Regions from separate parts of the Pantoea sp. C1E2 genome, predicted to be linked through region 3. Evidence: riboswitches for the same ligand, from Rfam matches in the RefSeq annotation. Region 3 holds a riboswitch; each other region holds the start of a gene.
What was found. A riboswitch is a leader RNA that binds a small molecule or an ion and turns the genes downstream of it on or off. The one in region 3 is predicted to bind thiamine pyrophosphate.

Region 1: another riboswitch for thiamine pyrophosphate. It lies ahead of thiC (phosphomethylpyrimidine synthase ThiC); the one in region 3 lies ahead of thiM (hydroxyethylthiazole kinase).
Region 2: another riboswitch for thiamine pyrophosphate. It lies ahead of ACXI0A_RS23520 (FAD-dependent oxidoreductase); the one in region 3 lies ahead of thiM (hydroxyethylthiazole kinase).

What each region holds. Positions count from the first base shown of each region.
Region 1 is NZ_JBSZHT010000002.1:527,665-534,871, forward strand. It holds gene rpoC (DNA-directed RNA polymerase subunit beta') at 1-21, shown strand, start outside; gene ACXI0A_RS02675 (DUF1127 domain-containing protein) at 83-271, opposite strand; gene ACXI0A_RS02680 (aminotransferase class I/II-fold pyridoxal phosphate-dependent enzyme) at 447-1,901, shown strand; gene thiE (thiamine phosphate synthase) at 2,058-2,705, opposite strand; gene thiC (phosphomethylpyrimidine synthase ThiC) at 2,702-4,627, opposite strand; TPP riboswitch at 4,718-4,818, opposite strand; gene rsd (sigma D regulator) at 4,932-5,438, opposite strand; gene nudC (NAD(+) diphosphatase) at 5,527-6,300, shown strand; gene hemE (uroporphyrinogen decarboxylase) at 6,340-7,207, shown strand, end outside.
Region 2 is NZ_JBSZHT010000004.1:426,058-433,264, reverse strand. It holds gene sitC (iron/manganese ABC transporter permease subunit SitC) at 1-166, opposite strand, end outside; gene ACXI0A_RS23535 (manganese/iron ABC transporter ATP-binding protein) at 150-935, opposite strand; gene ACXI0A_RS23530 (metal ABC transporter solute-binding protein, Zn/Mn family) at 932-1,801, opposite strand; gene ACXI0A_RS23525 (6,7-dimethyl-8-ribityllumazine synthase) at 2,078-2,515, opposite strand; TPP riboswitch at 2,693-2,812, shown strand; gene ACXI0A_RS23520 (FAD-dependent oxidoreductase) at 2,928-3,872, shown strand; gene thiS (sulfur carrier protein ThiS) at 3,856-4,053, shown strand; gene ACXI0A_RS23510 (thiazole synthase) at 4,057-4,815, shown strand; gene ACXI0A_RS23505 (ThiF family adenylyltransferase) at 4,825-5,790, shown strand; gene ACXI0A_RS23500 (ATP-binding cassette domain-containing protein) at 5,787-6,500, shown strand; gene ACXI0A_RS23495 (ABC transporter permease subunit) at 6,484-7,207, shown strand, end outside.
Region 3 is NZ_JBSZHT010000002.1:3,093,593-3,100,799, reverse strand. It holds gene apbC (iron-sulfur cluster carrier protein ApbC) at 1-105, shown strand, start outside; gene ACXI0A_RS14875 (GNAT family N-acetyltransferase) at 102-554, opposite strand; gene ahpC (alkyl hydroperoxide reductase subunit C) at 892-1,455, shown strand; gene ahpF (alkyl hydroperoxide reductase subunit F) at 1,526-3,094, shown strand; gene ACXI0A_RS14860 (hypothetical protein) at 3,159-3,362, opposite strand; TPP riboswitch at 3,686-3,781, shown strand; gene thiM (hydroxyethylthiazole kinase) at 3,815-4,600, shown strand; gene thiD (bifunctional hydroxymethylpyrimidine kinase/phosphomethylpyrimidine kinase) at 4,597-5,397, shown strand; gene fbaB (class I fructose-bisphosphate aldolase) at 5,601-6,653, shown strand; gene ACXI0A_RS14840 (FCD domain-containing protein) at 6,717-7,207, opposite strand, start outside.

The DNA.
Region 1 (7,207 bases), 2.6 Mb from region 3:
GGCGGTAATAACGACGATTAATCGTTGTTCTGTCTGACTTATAACAAACCCTGCCTTGGCAGGGTTTTTTTTCGTCTTTAACTCAGCTTTTACGGCAGATATCGTTGCGCGTCAGGCCGATATCACGCAATTGCGCATCGCTTAGTTGAGACAATATCTGTCGGGTTTCACGCCGGGCGCGCCACTGTCTCATTGCGCGGCGTGCGCCACGAAAAAGATCCAGTAACGTTACATCAAATGGTCTTGCCGCACGGTTTTGATCGAATTCCATTTTTACTGCCCTCAGTAAGATGTCTGAGTGTCATTTTCCAATTGTTGTGCGCTTCAATACAGATTCAAAAAACACTTATCTTTAACATACAGATTGCGCCAGACAGGATCTGAATGGTAAAAATGCAGTCTATCTGTACTGGTAAATTGATGTGGATGATTCAGTGAGGCATACGATGACGCGATATCAGCATTTGGCTTGCTTGCTCTCAGATCGTATTGAGCAAGGATTATACCGTGGTGGTGAACGCTTACCGTCGGTGCGAACACTGAGTATTGAACATGGCGTCAGTATCAGTACCGTGCAACAGGCATACCATCTCCTGGAAGAGAAACAGTTAATCGTGCCACAGCCACGTTCAGGCTATTTCGTCGCCACGCGTAAAGCCACGCCACCCGTCCCCGCGTTAACTCGCCCAGTACAGCGACCTGTTGAGATCACCCAGTGGGAATCTGTATTGGAGTTATTAAGCAGCCGCAGCAGCGGTAACGTGTTGCAATTAGGTAGCGGGATGCCAGATCTGACCCAGCCGACACTGAAGCCATTATGGAAAATTCAGAGCCGAATGGCGCAGAAGCAGGATCTTGGACAGCTCAATTATGACAGTCTGTTGGGGGTTGAGGCTTTGCGTGAGCAGGTCGCGCGCTTAACTATCGACAGCGGCTGTCAGCTCACCGCAGAGGATATAGTGATCACCACGGGCTGCCATGAAGCACTGTCCGTGTCGATCCGCGCGGTGTGTGAGCCGGGTGATATCATCGCCGTTGAGTCTCCTACTTTCCATGGCACGATGCAGACACTGCGCGGCCTCGGTATTCGTGCCATTGAGATCCCTACCGATTCGGTGACGGGCATTAGCCTCGAAGCCCTGGAACTGGCATTCGAGCAGTGGCCAATTAAGGCCGTGGTGGTGGTGCCAAATTGCAATAATCCACTTGGATTTATCATGCCTGAGGCGCGCAAGCGTGCACTGCTGGCATTGGCCCAACGCTTTGATGCCGCGATCATTGAAGACGATGTCTATGGTGAGTTGGCATGGGAGTATCCACGCCCCATCACCATCAAATCTTTGGACATGGACGGCCGGGTGTTGCTGTGTAGCTCATTCTCTAAGACGCTGGCGCCCGGGTTACGTGTTGGCTGGGTGGCACCTGGACGCTACCGCGATCGCGTTTTGCATATGAAATATATCGGCACTGGCTCTACAGCCACGCAGCCACAATATGCGGTGGCGGAATTTATTCGTCTTGGCCACTATGGGCCGCATTTACGCCGGATGCGTCAGGTTTATCAGCGCAACTACGAGACCTTCAACTGCTGGGTTCGCCACTATTTCCCCTGTGGTATTTGTGTCTCGCGCCCGCAGGGTAGTTTCCTTATGTGGATTGAATTGCCCGAAGCCTTTGATGCGGTTCGGCTTAACACCGAACTGCGCGCGTTGAACATTCAGGTTGCTGTCGGATCGCTGTTTTCCGCCTCGGGCAAGTATCGTAACTGCTTGCGCCTCAACTATGGTTTGCCCATCAATGAGCAAACTGAACAGGCCATCGCCCGGCTTGGCGCCGCGGTGGAGAAGGCCATGCAGGCCTGTCATATCGAAACGGAGCAGGCTTCCTCTCTGACTGATTAAAGTGGAAAGGCAGGGCTGGAGAGAGAGGTAGACCAGCCCTGGCCCACTGCAAGCGACAGTGGGCAGGCACACTTTAGCGTGACCGGAAAAACACGCCAGCCCGCAGTTGGCAGGGCGCGCGTGAGATTCCAGCCAATTTAGCGCGTTTGCAGACTGTTACAGCGCTTCTGCAGGCTGGGTTCCAGCTTCAACCAGTGCCAGCAGTTCCTGGGTTGCCTGACGCCAGTCAGCGGCCTGAGTAATGGCACTCACCACGGCCACACTTCCAACCCCCGTAGCCAAGACTTCAGGCACACGCGCTAGCGAAATACCGCCGATCGCCACGGTCGGTATATCCTGCAACCGCGCCAGATGGCGTTTAAGTTCGACAACACCCTGCGGTGCTGAAGGCATATCTTTGGTTTGCGTTGGATAGATATGACCTAACGCGATATACGATGGACGCAGCGCCAGCGCGCGATCTAACTCGGCATCGTCATGAGTCGACAACCCCAGTCGCAATCCTGCCTGGCGAATGGCATCCAGATTGGCCACGTCCAAATCCTCCTGACCAAGATGCACGCCGTAAGCGTTGTATTTGATCGCTAATCGCCAGTAATCGTTGATAAACAGGCGAGCACGATACTGCTTGCCCAACGCAATCGCTTCACGCACAGCATCTTCTACTTCATGATCCTGGCAATCTTTGATGCGCAACTGGATGGTGCGAACGCCGGCCTCCAGTAAGCGCGCAATCCACTCTACGCTATCGACAACAGGGTACAGCCCCAGTTTGGGGGCTGTGGCTGGAAAGGCGTCGGTCATACTTTTTCCTCTTTAAGGGCATCGGCGGCGTGATAAAGCTCGCCACCACGGCTACGGAAGGCATCCGACATCTGCGCCATGCCGATTTCAATCGGCTGGGCTTCTGCCTGCTGACGAGCAGCATATTCACGCACTTCCTGGGTAATTTTCATCGAACAGAATTTCGGACCGCACATTGAGCAGAAGTGAGCCACTTTGCCCGATTCCTGCGGTAATGTCTCATCGTGATAGGCACGCGCGGTATGTGGATCGAGCGCCAGATTGAACTGATCTTCCCAGCGGAATTCGAAGCGCGCTTTCGACATGGCGTTATCGCGGATCTGCGCGCCGGGATGGCCTTTGGCCAGATCGGCGGCATGCGCGGCGATCTTGTAGGTGATCAGTCCCTGCTTCACATCTTCTTTATTCGGCAAACCGAGGTGCTCTTTCGGAGTGACGTAGCACAGCATGGCGCAGCCAAACCAACCAATCATTGCGGCACCGATGCCGGAGGTGAAATGATCGTAACCGGGTGCGATGTCGGTGGTGAGTGGGCCGAGCGTGTAGAACGGCGCTTCGTGGCAGTGCTCTAGCTGTTCGGTCATGTTGCGGCGAATCATCTGCATCGGCACATGGCCTGGACCTTCAATCATTACTTGAACATCGTATTCCCAGGCAATTTTGGTCAGCTCACCTAGCGTGTGCAATTCGGCAAACTGGGCTTCATCATTGGCGTCCTGAATCGATCCGGGACGCAGGCCATCGCCGAGTGAGAGTGCCACATCATAAGCGGCGCAGATCTCACAGATCTCACGGAAGTGGAGGTAGAGGAAACTTTCCTGATGATGTGACAGGCACCACTTCGCCATTATCGACCCACCGCGTGAGACTATGCCGGTCAGGCGTTTGGCGGTCATCGGCACATAGCGCAGCAGTACTCCGGCGTGAATAGTGAAGTAATCAACTCCCTGTTCGGCTTGCTCCAGCAACGTATCGCGGAAGATTTCCCAGTTAAGGTCTTCCGCCACGCCGTTCACTTTCTCCAGCGCCTGATAAATAGGTACTGTGCCAATCGGCACCGGGCTATTACGTAAAATCCACTCGCGCGTTTCATGGATATAGCGGCCTGTGGAGAGGTCCATCACCGTATCGGCGCCCCAGCGTGTTGACCACACCAGCTTCTCAACTTCCTCCTCAATGGATGAACTCACCGCCGAGTTACCGATATTGGCATTCACCTTCACCAGGAAATTTCGGCCAATGATCATCGGCTCGGATTCGGGGTGGTTGATATTGGAGGGGATGATGGCGCGACCGCTGGCGACTTCCTGACGAACAAATTCGGCGGTGATATTTTCTGGCAGATTGGCGCCAAAGCTGTGTCCTGGATGCTGTTGTAGCAATACTTCACCGCGAATACGCTCACGCCCCATATTTTCCCGCACCGCGATGAACTCCATCTCCGGCGTGATAATGCCCCGGCGTGCGTAATGCAATTGTGTGACGCAGCGGCCGGCTTTGGCACGACGCGGCTGCGGCAACTGCTCGAAACGCAGGTGATCCAGCCCTTCGTCGGCTAAGCGCTGTTGGGTGTAATGCGAGCTCAGCTGGTGGATGGTTTCGCTATCATCGCGTTCTGCTATCCAGTTAGCACGTAGCCTGGCTAATCCCTGATGAACATCAATGGTGGCTGCGGGATCGCCATAAGCGCCCGCCGTGTCATACACCGGGACCGGTTCATTCTGTTCATACTGAGGGTGATCTTTGCTACCGCCGATGTGTGTCGGGCTGAGCTGAATTTCGCGCATCGGCACACGGATATCCGAACGGCTGCCAGTAATCCAGATACGTTTTGAATTGGGGAATGCGGTGCCTTGCAGCGAATCGATAAATTCCTGCGCTTGTGCGCGTTGTTCACGACGAGAAGTTTTAGCAACAGACATAGCAAGTTTCCTGAATGAAGGGGAAGTTGCTTGTCCAGAGTTCGGAAGGAGTAACAGGGGCGATGCGGGGCGCCAGCATGCACCGTTCTGATAATGTCTACTCTTGTTCCCTTCGCAGGTACTAACCTGATCAGGTTCCGCGGATCCCGAATAAACGGTCTCAGCCCCTTAGGGCACTCCGACAAGGTAATGTTTTACGATAATCGCAAAACGTAGGCTCTCATTTGGTTAAAGAGACAATAAAAAAGCCCATTCAGCATAAGAGGGCTTTTTCGGAATAACAAGTTTTTTACATAGTGCGAGTTTAAGCGGGGCGAGCCATATTGCTTTCATTGGCGACTGGCGGGCGCGCCAGCTGGTTATCCCAGGCTAGTTGCACCAGCTTATCTTCCAGCGTGAAGCGTGACTCCAGCACTTCACCCACTTCGGACAACGCCTTTTGGAATTCAACACAGTTATCGTCATTGATCGCCTGCTGTAGATGGCTGTCATACAGTTGCATCATGCGATCGGTATTCGCTTCCAAAGCCGGATAGATTTGTGCCGCCGCAATGAGTGGGCTGTCTCCTTCCATCTCGCTGATAATACGTTCATAAATACTGAAATGACCGGTTGAAAGGTAATCCACCAGACTGTGGCAAAATGCATCCAACGCCTGTTCATCCAGCGCACTGAGCGCCTCTTTATTGGGCTTCATGCCGATTAATGCGTAATAGCTGACAAGCAACTGTCGGCGCGCGCGCAGCCACGCGTCGACTAATTCATTACCGCCACTTACACGCCTGGCCAGGTCATCTAACTGGGTAAGCATATGGGGCTCCGGGTGAGTTATAGTTATCCATTACACACTTAACATCAGGATTTCAGCGTGCCATTCGACGCTAAGGACAACGAATAAGATGCAACGTGAGATCTCAAGCGTAGACGCTGGCTGGTGGATTGTCAGCCATGAACAAAAACTTTGGTTACCGCAAGGCGAGCTGCCGCATGGCTTATCCGGCGATTTTGGCCTGACAGGAAAGACCGCGATATTAATTGGTGAGTGGCAGGCTGAAAATGTCTGGCTGATACGAGAATCACGCCCGGATAATATGGGCTCTGTTCGCCAGCTAATCGACGAAGATGTTGGGCTTTTCCAGATGGTTGGGCGCGGTGTTCAACTGGCGGAGTTTTACCGATCCCATCGCTGGTGCGGCTACTGCGGACACGAAATGCACCTCAGTAAACGTGAGTTTGCCTGCCTGTGTCACCATTGCCGCGAGCGCTATTATCCGCAGATCGCGCCGTGCATTATCGTGGCTATTCGCCGAGGCGATGAGATCCTGCTGGCTAACCATGCGCGCCATCGCAACAGCATTTACACAGTATTGGCTGGCTTTGTTGAAGTAGGGGAAACGCTGGAACAGGCCGTGGCGCGTGAGGTGATGGAAGAGAGCAACGTACGGGTGAAAAATGTCCGCTATGTCACCTCGCAGCCGTGGCCCTTCCCGCACTCCTTAATGATGGCATTTATGGCCGAGTATGAAGGCGGAGACTTGCAACACGATGGCAAAGAGTTGCTGGATGCTGGCTGGTATCGTTATGACGATCTGCCGCTACTCCCGCCGCCGGGTACGGTGGCACGACGGTTGATTGAAGATACCGTTGCCCTGTGTCGCGCCAGCGCGCCGTGAAAATGCTACACTGGCGGCCTTAGCATGAGAGAGCCCATTATGAGTGAACTGAAGAACGATCGTTATCTGCGCGCCCTGTTACGTCAGCCGGTAGATGTCACCCCGGTATGGATGATGCGACAAGCCGGGCGCTATTTGCCGGAGTATAAAGCCACGCGTGCTGAAGCCGGTGATTTTATGTCGCTGTGTAAGAATGCCGAGCTGGCGTGCGAAGTCACCTTGCAGCCGCTGCGTCGCTATGCGCTGGATGCAGCGATCCTCTTCAGCGATATCCTGACAATTCCTGATGCGATGGGACTGGGGCTCTACTTTGAAACGGGTGAAGGCCCGCGTTTCTCAAATCCTATTACATGCCGCGCAGATGTTGATAAGTTGCCGATTCCGGATCCAGAGGACGAGCTGGCTTATGTGATGAATGCGGTACGCACCATTCGCCATAACCTGAAAGGCGAAGTGCCGCTGATCGGCTTCTCTGGCAGCCCATGGACGCTGGCGACCTACATGGTCGAAGGCGGCAGCAGCAAAGCTTTCACCAAAATCAAAAAGATGATGTATGCCGAGCCGCAAACTCTGCATAAGCTGCTGGATAAGCTGGCTGACAGCGTCATTCTTTACCTGAACGCGCAGATTAAAGCGGGTGCACAGTCGATTATGGTCTTCGACACCTGGGGCGGCGTGCTGACAGGTCGCGACTACCGTGAGTTCTCGCTCTACTACATGCACAAAATCGTTGATAGCGTGCTACACGAGAACGAAGGTCGCCGCGTGCCGATTACACTGTTCACCAAAGGCGGTGGTCAATGGCTGGAAGCTATCGCGGCCACCGGATGTGATGCCCTGGGTCTGGACTGGAGCACCGATATCGCCGATGCCCGTCGTCGTGTAGGTGACAAAGTGGCGCTGCAGG
Region 2 (7,207 bases), on a different contig from region 3:
CAGCCACACCCGGCACTATCGAATGTGACAGAGCATCACCAATCAGCGACCAGCCTTTCAGCATCAGAAAGCAGGAAAGAAACGCGCAAATCGCCCCGACCAGCGCGGCGATCCACATCGCATTCAGCATGTATTGATAGCCAAATGGCTCAATAATCCACGACATGATCCGCCCCCGGCCGTGCGGCAATCTTTTGCAGCAACGCGGCATTGCGCTGCTGTACCTCACCGTCAAAGGTGCGTGCCAGATTGGCGGCGGTGAAGGTGTCGCGCAGTAAGCCGCTCGCCAGCACGGTGTTTTTGACCAGCACGCAGCGGTCGCAAAAATCAGGGATGGTGTTGAGATCGTGCGTGGAGACCAGCATGGTACGGCCCTCATCACGCAACTCCTGCAACAGGGTGATGATCGCCGCTTCAGTTTTGACATCGACGCCGGTAAAGGGCTCATCCAGCAGGATGATTTGCCCACTCTGCGCCAGCGCCCGTGCGAGGAAGACACGTTTTTTCTGCCCGCCGGAGAGTTCGCCAATCTGACGATGGCGGTAATCACTCATCCCGACGCGTGCCAGCGCCTCATCCACGCTGCGTTTATCTTCGGCTCGCGGGATACGCAGCATATTCATGTAGCCGTAGCGGCCCATCATCACGACATCTTCCACCAGCACCGGGAAGCTCCAGTCCACTTCTTCCGACTGCGGCACATAGGAGACGATATTGTGTTTTAGCGCGCGCTTAGCGGGCATCTCCGCCAGCGTGACCAGACCGGTTGAGAGTGGCACAAAACCCATAATGGCCTTAAACAGCGTCGATTTTCCCGAGCCGTTGACGCCCACCAGCGCGGCGATGCTGCCCGCTGGCACGGAGAAAGATGCCTGACGCAGCGCAGTGTGACCGTTGCGGTAGGTGACGCTAACATCCTGCACGTTTAGGGTCATTTTTGGCTCCCGGCGGTGATGCCTTTTACCACGGTGTCTGTGGTCACTCGAAGGAGGTCAAGGTAGGTCGGAACTGGCCCATCGCTATTGCTGAGAGAGTCAACATACAGCACGCCGCCGTAGTGAATACCCGCTTCACGCGCGACCTGTTGGGCCGGTTTGGCGGAGATGGTGCTTTCGCTAAAGATGGTCGGAATGTTTTGAGTTCTGACCGCATCGATCACTTTGCGCACCTGTTGCGGCGTGCCCTGCTGATCGGCATTGATCGGCCACAGATAAAGTTCTTTCAGACCTAAATCACGCGCCAGATAGGAAAACGCGCCCTCACTGGTCACCAGCCAGCGCTGGTTTTCAGGCAATTTTTCGATCCCGGCGCGCATCGGTGCCAGAGTCTGCTGGATTTGCGCTTTATAGCGATCGGCATTGGCCTGGTAAACGGCGGCATTGGCGGGATCGTATTTTTGCAGTGCTTTGCGGATGTTATCGACGTAAATCAGCGCATTGTCTGGTGACATCCAGGCATGCGGGTTGGGTTTACCGTTGTAAGGGCCTTCGGTGATGCCTAAGGGTTCAATGCCTTCGGTCACCGTGACTTCAGGCACGCCTTTCAAGCGCTGGTAAAAGCGGCTAAACCACTGCTCCAGATTAAAACCGTTTACCAGGATCAGATCGGCGCCCTGTGCGCGACGGATATCGCCTGGGGTAGGTTGGTATTCGTGGATCTCTGCGCCGGGCTTGGTAATAGACGTCACTTCGGCGGCATCACCCGCGACGTTTTTTGCCATGTCTGCGATCACCGTGAAAGTGGTGACCACTTTGAGTTTGTCGGCAGCAAATGCCGAAGTGCTCATCGCGAGCGTAAGCATCACAACCGATACAACGTGCCTGGTCAACATAGTCATCCCCTGAGAAGTATAGCCTGTGCTATACATTATAGTGAATGCTATGAATGTGAAGTGTTTTTGTACACCTTTTGCTGTTTACGACAAAAATTTACGTAAGTTGAAGTTGCAGAGGAGAGCAGTGAAAGTGGCTTATGCGATTTTCGAAATAGCGTAGAACATATTGTTCTTAAGGGCAGGGAGGTATTATTGAGAGCAAGAACACTTCACTGCGAATAATGAAGTGTTCCTGAGAGAGAATTAATCGATCGACAAATTATGAATGGCCAGCGCAGCACGCGCGGCTTCTTTGCCTTTCTTAATAAAGTGTTCGGTATAGAAGTTTTCCAGCACATCGACCGGCTGGAAATTGTGTGGCGTCAGCGAAACGGAGAACACCGGAACATTGGTGGTCAGCTGAACGTTCATCAGGCCATCAACGACTGCTGCAGCAACGAAATCGTGGCGATAGATACCGCCATCCACCACCAGCGCAGCCGCAACGATCGCGTCGTATTTGCCGGTTTCCGCTAGGCGTTTTGCCAGCAGCGGCATTTCAAATGCGCCCGGCACTTCCAGCACTTTTAATTCCGCTTCAACATTCTGTGCTTTTAATTCTTGCTCAAAACCCACCAAAGCATTGTGCACGATCTCTTTGTGCCAACCGGCTTTAATAAAGGCAATTCTAATATTTTTCATAATGAGTCCAACATCACCTGTAATTTCTTTGCGCTTGAAAAGTAGCAATAATGCCTTTGTATACCATATGTTACGTTTTCGATCCAGAACGTGCACGTAGCGATAAATGCTATGCGATGACGTGACGGCTGTCTTCGGCAATCCGTGCTTGACGGCGACCTGCACCTGCAATACAAATAGACGCGTCGGGGGAGTCTCGCCAAAGAGACTGAGAGGCTAAAAGCGCAATGCGCGGCTTAGCGACCCTTTGAACCTGACCCAGTTGATACTGGCGTAGGAAGACTGACAGCACCGCTCCGGTGTTGTCTGGCGCAGAGGATCGCTCGCGCCCTTTCCCTCCTCCTGTATCTGCGGGTCTCAGTCAACACTGAGAGGCCGATGTGAATTCCCTTTATATCCTGGATAACCTGCTGTGAGTCGCTGGACAGTATTAGGCTGCGGCGTGGCAGGCCTCTGCGTGGCAACGCTGCTGGCTGAACGCGGCGAAGACGTCGACGTCATTGGCGACGATTCCCGCCAGCCCGCCTCCTGGTTTGCTGGCGGCATGCTCGCACCCTGGTGCGAATCTGAAAGTGCACCCCAGGAAGTGATCTCTCTCGGGCAACACGCCGCTGGTTGGTGGCAACAGCGCGTCAGCAGCGTGGCGCATCAGGGAACGCTGGTGGTGGCGCCACCGCGCGACAGCCAGGAACTGACTCGCTTCGCACGCATGACCGAACAGCACCAATGGGTCGATCCCGGTGACATTGAACCGTTGCTGGCCGGGCGTTTTGCGCGCGGCCTGTTTTTTGCCGGGGAAGCACATCTTGACCCGCGCCTGGCGCTCACCGAAATGCGCGAAAAGCTGTTACAGCGCGGCGTGCGTTTTGATGCAAAACAACCTTCGGGGCGGGTGATTGATTGCCGTGGCATGCATGCCAAAACCGATCTTCCGCGTCTGCGGGCGGTGCGTGGTGAAATGGTGATTCTGCACAGCGATGAGGTGCAGTTCTCGCGTCCAATTCGCCTGCTGCATCCGCGCTTTCCGTGCTATCTGGTGCCGCGCCGTAACGGCCATTTCATGCTCGGTGCCACCATGGTGGAAAGTGACGATGCCAGCCCGATTAGCGCGCGCGCCATGATGGAACTGCTCAGCGCGGCTTACGCCATCCATCCTGCCCTTGCCGAAGCCCGCGTGGTGGAAAGCGGCAGCGGTTTACGTCCTGCCTATCCGGCCAACCTGCCGGAAATCCACTATCAAAACGACACCTTCTATCTTAATGGCATGTATCGCCACGGTTTTCTGCTGGCGCCAATGATGGCAGAACAGTTGATGCAGCGCCTTTTCGGGGAACAATCCTATGAACATTCAGCTTAACGGCCGAGCGATCCGCACCGAGGCCAGCACGCTCAGCGAATTGCTGATCGAACAGCAAATTGATGCCGCCTGCGTCGCCAGCGCTTTCAACGGCAACTTTGTGCCCAAAAGTCAGTACAGCAGCCAGCGACTCGAAGAGGGCTGCCAGCTGGAAGTCTTGTCCCCGATGCAGGGAGGTTGAACCATGTTTTACGATTTCGCTCCCCAGTCACGTTTTCTACTCGGCACCGCGGGCTATCCGTCACCGGCGATTCTGCAACAGGCGATTGCCGCCTCCGGCACGGACATCATCACCGTCAGTTTGCGTCGTGAAGGCGCGGCGGGTGCGGCTTTTCGCGAACTGCTGACCGGTCTGGACATTCGCGTGCTGCCGAATACCGCGGGTTGTCACACGGTGAAAGAAGCGGTGACCACCGCGCAGATGGCACGTGAGCTGTTCAATACCTCGTGGATCAAACTAGAAGTAATCGGTCATGCCGACACGCTCCAGCCGGATCCTTTTGCGCTGGTTGAAGCGGCACGCATCCTGTGTGCGGACGGTTTTCAGGTCTTCCCGTACACCACCGAAGATTTGATCGTCGGTGAGAAGCTGCTGGAAGCCGGTTGCGAACTGCTGATGCCGTGGGGCGCACCCATCGGTTCCGGGCAGGGTCTGCGCAATATCGAAGGATTGCGCGCGATGCGGGCGTGGTTCAGCGATATCCCGCTGATTATTGATGCCGGTATCGGTGCGCCATCGCAGGCCGCGCAGGCGATGGAAATGGGCTTCGATGGCATCCTGCTCAATACTGCCGTGGCGAAAGCCGGCGATCCGGTTGGCATGGCGAACGGTTTCCGTCTGGCGATAGAAGCGGGACAGGCCGCACGCAGTGCCGGATTGATGGAGAAGCGCGATATGGCGGCGGCTTCTACACCGATCTTTGGTCTGGCGAGTCTGAGTTAAGGAGCCACCATGGATCGCTATCAACGGCAGATGATGCTGCCGGAAATCGGCACAGCAGGTCAGCAAAAACTAACGGATGCGCGCGTATTAGTGGTGGGGGCGGGCGGATTGGGTGCCACGTTGTTGCCGCAATTGGTTGGCGCAGGCGTCGGTTTTATCCGCCTGTGTGACGACGATGAAGTGGCCCTGCACAACCTTCATCGCCAGACGCTATTTACGATGCAGGACATCGGTCACAGCAAGGCAGCACGGGCGCAACAGGCGCTGTTGCATCGTAATCCCGAGGTGCAGATAGAGGTGGTGCCACGGGCTATTGGCGCCAGCGATCTGCCGCACCTTCTCACGGATATCGATCTGGTGGTCGATGCCGCTGATAACTTCGCGGTGACCTATCAACTTTCCGACGCCTGTCTGGCAGCGCAGATTCCCTTGATCAGTGCCTCGGTGTTGGGTCGCCAGGGCTACGTCGGTGGCTTCTGCGGCATCGCGCCCAGCTATCGGGCGCTGTTTCCGCGCTTACCCACCTCAGCAGCCAACTGCAACACCGCGGGCGTAATGGGGCCGGCGGTGGCCACGCTGGGCGCAATGCAGGCACAGATGGCGTTAAGCGTGCTGCTGAGCCTGCAGCCTTCGCCACTGGGCAGCGTCATCAACTGTGACTTCATTAACTGGCATATTCGCGCGTTCCGTTTCGACGGCGCAGAAGAACCTGAGAACATCGTGCCCTTTATCGATGAGCCACTACTGACAGCCGACGATTGCATTGTCGAATTACGCGGTGAGGAAGAAGCGCCCGTCAGCGTAGCGAACAACGTCGAACGTATTCTGCCGCAGGCGATAGCCGATTGGCAGCCGCCGCAAGATCGGCGCATCGTGCTGGTGTGTGCCAGTGGAATTCGCGCGGCGCAGGCAGCCTCGGTGCTAACAGAACGAGGATTTACCCGACTGGCGATGCTGGCGGCACGACGACCATGACTCCGATCTGTTTTAAGGACATCACCTTTAGCTGGGGCGAACAGGCGCTGTGCCAGCAATTCAATCTGCAACTGCGCGGCGGTAAAACCACTGTGCTGCTAGGCCGCAGCGGCATTGGGAAAAGCACCTTATTGCTGCTGGTGGCGGGGTTGTTGCAGCCGCAACAGGGCGAAATTAGCGGCTTACCGGGCAAAGTGGCGTGGATGGGGCAACAGGATCTGTTGTATCCCTGGCTGACGGTGTTGGAAAACGTGATGCTTGCGGCGCGTCTCAACGGTGAAAAACCCGATCGCTCGCGCGCAATGTCGCTACTGGAGCAGGTGAAGCTAGGTGAGGTGGCGCAAGCCTCACCGGATAAACTTTCCGGCGGGATGCGTCAGCGTGTGGCACTGGCACGTACGCTGTATGCCCAACGCGAAGTCGTGCTGATGGATGAGCCTTTCGCCACGCTGGATGTGATGACTAAACTCAGCCTGCAAACCCTGACCGCCACGCTTCTTAAGGGCAAAACGGTGCTGCTGGTTACGCACGATCCGCTGGAAGCCTGTCGTATGGCCGACGACATCGTGCTGTTACACGACCAGCCGTTGACGGTTGAAGCCTGGCCAGTCCCTGTTGGTGACGCCCCTCGATCCCTTGACGATCCCGGCCTGTTACAGGCTCAGGGCGAACTCTTCTCACGACTGAATCAAGATGAAAAAACTGTTTAGCGCGATCTATCTGATCGCAGTGCTGCTGGGCGGCTGGCTGCTGGCGCGGCACCACGGCGTGCCTGACTTTTTATTACCTTCGCCGCTGGCGGTGATGGAAGCACTATGGCTGCATCGCCAGCTATTAGCGCATCACGCGCTGTATACACTGGCAGAGATTGTACTGGCGCTGCTGCTGGGCGTCGGGACGGGCGTCATTCTGGCGGTGCTGATGGCAGGCAGCCAGACTTTGCGCCGCGTGCTGTTTCCGCTGGTGACCGCCAGTCAGGCGATCCCTGTGTTTGCGCTGGCACCGCTGCTGGTGCTGTGGCTGGGTTTTGGCATCGCCTCCAAAGTGGTGGTCGCAGCGTTAATTGTCTTCTTCCCGCTGTGCCTGTCGTTGTTCGATGGCCTATGCCGCACGCCCTCCGGCTGGCTGGAGCTGGCGGGTACACTTAATCCTTCACGTGCGCGGGTTTTCTGGCACGTGCGCTGGCCGGCTGCGCTACCGCAATTCTTTTCCGGCTTGCAGATGGCGGTGGTGCTGGCTCCGATTGGGGTGGTGATTGGCGAATGGGTGGGTGCCAGCGAAGGGCTGGGCTATCTGATGATGCAATCCAACGCCCGGCTGGAAACCGCCACCAGCTTTGCTGCTTTATTGCTGTTATTGATGCTGGCTCTGCTGCTGTCCGGCGGCGTCACATTGCTGCGTAAAAAATTCCTCTGGC
Region 3 (7,207 bases):
AGCGAATTCACCGCGCTGTATCGTCAGCTAGCCGGTCGCGTGGCCGCCCAGCTCTACTGGCAGGGCGAAGTGATTCCGGCCGATATTGCTTTCCGCGCGGTTTAACGAACCCTTTTTCCGCTGGCGCGTGTCGTCAGCGGAAAATGCATCAACACATATTTTCCCTGTTCGCTCTCACCGGTGGCTTCACGCTGCCAGCCATGTTTCAGGTAAAACGCCTGCGCGGGCTCATTCAGCATCAGGCATTTCAACGCACCGGTTGAGGTGAAGCGCTGATGTACCGCTTCCAGCAAGGCGCTACCCACTCCTTGTCCCTGAAACGCGGGATCGACATACAGGCTATGCAAAAAATTATCGTTAGGAAGGATGCCGGCAAATCCGGCGCGATGCCCATCGATCAAAGCCACTAACACCGTTTCCCCCAAAATCACGCCATCCAGATCTTCCAGCGCCCAATCATCGCCATCCAGCCAGGTCCAGTTATGACGGCGCGACGCCAGAAACAGCGTGCGCAGAAAAGGGCGGTCGGCTTCGTCAAATAATCGAATTTCCAAGCAGGGGCTCCAGCATATCAAAAGGGATGTCGCGTGACGGTCGCCATAAATGGCAACCCTACAACAAAGCAGGATTTTTGTAGGGGGCGCATTTATGCGTACCTTTTGCCATTGGGGGCGGTCGCGTTAAATGGCGACCCCAGGTAACAGTAGCCGACGGAAAAAGATAAAGCCTGTCAAATCATCAGGCTTTCTGTGTAGAATGCCGCGGCAAGCCGCATGGAATCTGGCATCAGCGTTTTGATAGCTTTTGATTATCTGATTGATAACGTCTGCGTATTAGAAGTTGGCCCGAAAAAACTGTAACTTGCATCACATCTTTTAACGGAGGTCACCTATGTCCATCATTAATACCAAAATCAAACCATTTAAAAATGCAGCGTTCAAAAACGGCGAATTCATCGACGTAACCGAGAAAGACGTTGAAGGTAAATGGAGTGTTTTCTTCTTCTACCCGGCTGACTTCACCTTCGTTTGCCCGACTGAACTGGGTGACGTAGCAGACCATCACGAAGAGCTGCAGAAACTGGGCGTAGACATCTACTCTGTTTCTACTGACACGCACTTTACCCACAAAGCCTGGCACGGTTCTTCTGACACCATCGCAAAAATCAAATATGCGATGATCGGCGACCCAACTGGCGCACTGACCCGTAACTTCGAAATCATGCGCGAAGACGAAGGTCTGGCAGATCGCGGTACCTTCATTGTTGACCCACAGGGCATCATCCAGGCTATCGAAATCACCGCTGAAGGCATTGGCCGTGACGCATCTGACCTCATCCGTAAAATCAAAGCGGCTCAGTATGTGGCTTCTCACCCAGGTGAAGTGTGCCCAGCTAAATGGAAAGAAGGCGAAGCAACACTGGCTCCATCTCTGGACCTGGTTGGCAAAATCTAAGCAACACCCAGCCATTCGATCTTTCTCAATCGGGTGCTACGGCACCCGATTTTCATGACAGGAACTCACTATGCTCGATACCAATTTAAAAACACAGCTCAAGGCTTACCTTGAGAAATTAACGAAACCGGTTGAGTTGATTGCCACACTGGATGATGGCGCTAAATCTGCGGAGATCCGTTCTCTGTTAGCCGATATCGCGAGCTTGTCAGAAAAAGTCAGCTTCCGTGAAGAGAATGATCGTCCGGTTCGTAAACCCTCTTTCCTGATCACTAACCCAGGCAGCAATAACGGCCCGCGTTTCGCCGGCTCGCCAATGGGGCACGAATTTACGTCACTGGTGCTGGCCCTGCTGCAGACCGGTGGACACCCTTCGAAAGAGTCGCAGAGCCTGCTGGAGCAAGTGGTGGCTCTGGACACTGACCTGCATTTCGAAACCTATTACTCACTGTCGTGCCACAACTGTCCTGACGTGGTACAGGCGCTGAACCTGATGGCGGTGCTGAACCCACGCATCAGCCACACCGCTATCGACGGCGGGATGTTCCAGAACGAGATCACCGAACGTAATGTGATGGGCGTTCCAGCCGTATTCCTCAACGGTAAAGAGTTCGGTCAGGGCCGTCTGAGCCTGGCGGAAATCGTCGGCAAAGTGGACACCAACGCAGAGAAGCGTGCAGCAGAAGAGCTGAACAAGCGTGACGCCTATGAAGTGCTGATCGTCGGCAGCGGCCCAGCGGGCGCAGCGGCAGCGATTTACTCTGCACGTAAAGGTATCCGCACTGGCCTGATGGGCGAGCGTTTTGGTGGCCAGGTGCTCGACACCGTGGACATCGAAAACTACATCTCAGTACAGAAAACCGAAGGCGCTAAGCTGGCCGGTTCACTGCGTGCCCACGTCGATGATTACGATGTTGACGTTATCGACACTCAGAGCGCCATCAAGCTGATCCCAGCTGCGAAAGAGGGCGGTCTGCACGCGATTGAAACCGCGTCTGGCGCGGTGCTGAAATCACGCAGCATCATCATTGCCACCGGCGCACGCTGGCGCAACATGGGCGTGCCGGGTGAAGAGCAGTATCGCACCAAAGGCGTGACCTACTGCCCACACTGCGACGGCCCGCTGTTCAAAGGCAAGCGCACGGCGGTGATCGGCGGCGGTAACTCCGGCGTTGAAGCGGCTATCGACCTCGCAGGTCTGGTTGAGCACGTGACACTGCTGGAATTCGCCAGCGAAATGCGCGCTGACAAAGTGCTGCAGGACAAACTGCGTAGCCTGAAAAACGTGGATGTGATTCTTAATGCGCAGACCACCGAAGTGAAAGGCGACGGCAGCAAAGTCACCGGTCTGGCTTATATCGATCGTAACAACCAGACCAGCTACGAGATCGCGCTGAGCGGTATCTTCGTGCAGATTGGTCTGTTGCCGAACACCACCTTCCTTGAAGGCGCGGTAGAACGTAACAAGATGGGCGAGATCATCATCGACGCCAAATGCGAAACCAGCCTGAAAGGCGTGTTCGCGGCGGGTGACTGCACCACGGTGCCGTACAAGCAGATCATCATCGCCAGCGGCGAAGGCGCGAAAGCCTCACTCAGCGCGTTCGATTACCTGATCCGTACGCAGCCTGCTGAATAAGTTCCTGCTATAGCCACACCAAGGCCCTGCAACGGATGTTGCGGGGCTTTTTTTTGCCTGTTATTCATCCTAACCAACGGCGTGCTTCCGCATCGCTAATGTCGCGATAATAAATTTTATGCAAATGCTCGCCGCAACCTTTGCATTGGGCTTCAACATAGGTAGAAAAATAATGGCGGCCGGAAGGGCAAATTGCGCCTTTACGTGAAATACGAATGTCGTGCCATTTATGGGCGTGCGGAATAAAGCTGAATAATTTTGAGATCATTATCGATTCCGGAATTGGATTGGCAGTGACTCTCTTCAAGTCCGGAGGGGGATTAGGCCTTGCCACGCCGGGTGGGGCGTTGATGTGCATCAATGAATGCTTATGCGCGTGTTTATTAGTCGATTTTTCAATGATCAGAATAAATTTGGCAGATTCAGTCGCAGGTTGAATATTAATAAAAATTGATCGAGGCAGGCCTTTTTAAATTCACGATATCAAATTATTTTCACTCATTTGATTTAGTGCCATTTTGCGCGCCCTGCACACCACCACGATTTACAATTCCCCTTACGCGCCTTATTCTGTGTGCGGCATGTTTACCATGCCATGACTCGGGGTGCCCCTGTAAAGCAGGGCTGAGATACACCCGCTGACCTGATCTGGATAATGCCAGCGTAGGGAAGTCAGATGCCTGACCGCATTCGCCTTCTTGATCGCCGGTTGGGAGTTTTATGACACAGCCTGACCTTCTTTCCCCCGCGCAACTCGCGCAATCCCTGCAACTGCTACGGCAGCAGTCTCCGCTGGTGCACTGCATGACCAATGACGTGGTGCAAACCTTTACCGCCAATGTGCTGCTGGCTTTACAGGCCTCTCCCGCGATGGTGATCGATGCCGAAGAAGCTGCGCAGTTTGCCGGTTTTGCCGATGCGCTGTTGATCAACGTCGGCACCTTAACCCGCGATCGTCGCGATGCGATGCTGACGGCGGTGCAGGCTGCACAAAAGGCGGGCATGCCCTGGACGCTCGATCCGGTGGCCGTTGGTGCACTCTCATTCCGCACCAAATTCTGCCAGCAGCTGTTGAGCCTGCATCCCGCCGCGATTCGTGGCAACGCCTCGGAAATCCTCGCGCTGGCTAATCAGGCTGCGGGCGGACGCGGCGTGGACAGCGTGCATCAGGCCGATGCCGCACTGAGCGCGGCGCAGCAGTTGGCGCAGGATTACCACACGCTGGTGGCAGTCACTGGTGAAGTCGATTACGTCACCGATGGTAAACGCACGCTGGCCATTCCAGGCGGCAGCCCGCTGATGACGCGGGTGGTCGGCACCGGCTGTGCGCTTTCCGCCGTGGTGGCGGCGCTCAGCAGTTTGCCGGGCGATCGCTTGCAGCATGTCGCGGCGGCTTGTCGCGTGATGTCAATGGCGGGTGAGCAGGCGGCGCGCGCCGTTGAAGGACCGGGCAGTTTTGTCGCGGCATTCCTCGACAAATTATGGACGCTGGAGGTTGTCGTATGAAACGCATCAACGCGTTAACTATTGCTGGTACTGACCCGAGCGGCGGCGCGGGCATTCAGGCGGATCTCAAAGCTTTCTCCGCACTGGGCGCTTATGGCACCAGCGTGATCACCGCGCTGGTGGCGCAAAATACCTGCGGCGTGCAGTCGGTGTATCGCATTGAACCGGACTTCGTCGGCGCGCAGCTGGATTCGGTATTGGACGATGTGCGTATCGATGCCGCCAAAATTGGCATGCTGTCGGAAACCGCGATTGTCGAAGTGGTGGCCGAGCGGCTGAAACGCGCCAGCCTGCCGTTTGTGGTGCTGGATACGGTGATGATTGCCAAAAGCGGCGACCCGCTGCTGTCGCCCGATGCGGTGGCCAGCGTGCGAGAACTGCTGCTGCCGCAGGTGTCACTGATCACGCCCAATCTGCCCGAAGCGGCAACATTGCTGGGACGCGATATGGCGCAGGATGAGAAAACCATGTTGATGCAGGGCGATGCGCTGTTGGATCTCGGTTGTGAAGCGGTACTGATGAAGGGTGGCCATCTTAGTGATGCCGAAAGCCCGGATTGGCTGATTACACGTGCAGGGCGTCAGCGCTTCACCGCACCGCGCATCAATACGCGCCATACCCATGGCACCGGCTGCTCGCTGTCAGCTGCGCTGGCTGCACTGCGCCCGCGTCATGATAACTGGGCTGACACAGTCACAGAGGCCAAAGCCTGGCTGCAGCAGGCCTTGCTACACGCGGACTCGCTGGAAGTGGGTAAAGGCATCGGGCCAGTGCACCATTTCCATCAATGGTGGTAAGGCAAAACCGACATTAAGGCGTGCCTCCGCGTTACAGGACTCAAACTGAAGGCGGCTCATAGCAAGGTGGCAGAATTTTTTTACTGCGTATCCGTCTGAAAAATGGTGTCAGCAATTTGCCAGCCTGGCGCATTTCGGTCCAGGCTGTTGGGGGCGAATCGGCCATTGCCGGTTCCATTCCAGCCATTTATTCAGGAGCCAACATGACGGACATCGTACAGTTATTGGGCAAAGAAGCGGATTCTCTTCTTCAACATCGCTGCATGACCATTCCAGCGGACAGCCTTTATTTACCGGGCGCGGATTTCGTCGATCGCGTAATGATCGATAACAATCGTTCTCCTGCCGTACTGCGTAATATGCAAACCCTGTATAACACTGGCCGCCTGGCGGGCACCGGCTATCTGTCAATCCTGCCGGTCGATCAGGGCGTTGAGCACTCCGCGGGCGCCTCCTTTGCCGCCAACCCGGCTTACTTCGATCCGAAGAACATCGTTGAGCTGGCGATTGAAGCCGGCTGTAACTGCGTGGCATCCACCTATGGCGTGCTGGCCTCGGTCTCGCGCCGCTATGCGCACCGTATTCCGTTTATGGTCAAACTGAACCACAACGAAACGCTGAGCTATCCCACTCAGTACGATCAAACCTTGTACGCCAGCGTCGAACAGGCATTCAATCTGGGTGCAGTAGCGGTGGGCGCGACGATTTACTTCGGTTCAGAGCAGTCACGTCGTCAGATTGAAGAGATCTCATCGGCCTTTGAGCGTGCCCATGAACTGGGCATGGTGACTGTGCTGTGGGCTTATCTGCGCAATGATGGCTTCAAGAAAGACGGCGTGGATTATCATGCCAGCGCCGATTTAACCGGTCAGGCCAACCATCTGGCAGCCACCATTGGCGCAGACATCGTGAAGCAGAAGATGGCCGAGAACAACGGCGGTTATAAAGCGGTGAAATTCGGTCATACCGATGAGCGCGTGTATAGCAAGCTAACCACTGAGAATCCGATCGATCTGGTGCGCTACCAGCTGGCGAACTGCTATATGGGCCGTGCCGGATTGATTAACTCAGGTGGGGCGTCTGCAGGGGACACCGATATTGCCGAATCTGTGCGTACTGCAGTAATCAACAAACGTGCGGGCGGTATGGGGCTGATTCTGGGTCGTAAGGCGTTTAAGAAGTCGCTGAAAGAGGGCGTGCAGCTGATTAATGCGGTGCAGGATGTCTATCTGGCGAAAGATGTGACCATTGCTTAATTAAACCTGGCTTGCTTGCCATTTCGCGGTCGGGCAGTGCACTGCCCGTCCGCGAGAACCATGTTAAGGCGCTTCAAACCACTCGCTATTGCGTTCAGCAATCGGCGTAATGGTCAAAATCATCTCCTGCAGATGACGGCGCATCGCAGTTTCTGCCTCTTCAACATCCTGTGCTTTTAACGCGTTGTAGATGTCTTGATGCTGCTGAATCAAACTCTCTGGCGGTGAAACTTCGCTCAAGGTCAGGAAGCGCACGCGATCCATGGTGGCTTTGATGTTTTCCACCGTCTCCCACGCCAGCGAACAGTTAATTCCTTCGGCGATTAAGCGGTGAAACTCATCGTCCAGCGTTAAAAATGCCTGGCTGTCGTGACGATCGGCGGCTAAACGCTGCAGCTGCAAGTTATGCTCCAGCGCCATCAATCCCTCGGGGCTGATCTCCTGCGCGGCGCGGCGTACCACGGCGATCTCCACTGCTTCACGGATAAAACGGCCGTCGGCTACACGCTGGGCGGAAATCTTGCGCACGAATGTTCCGCGCTGCGGCAGCACCT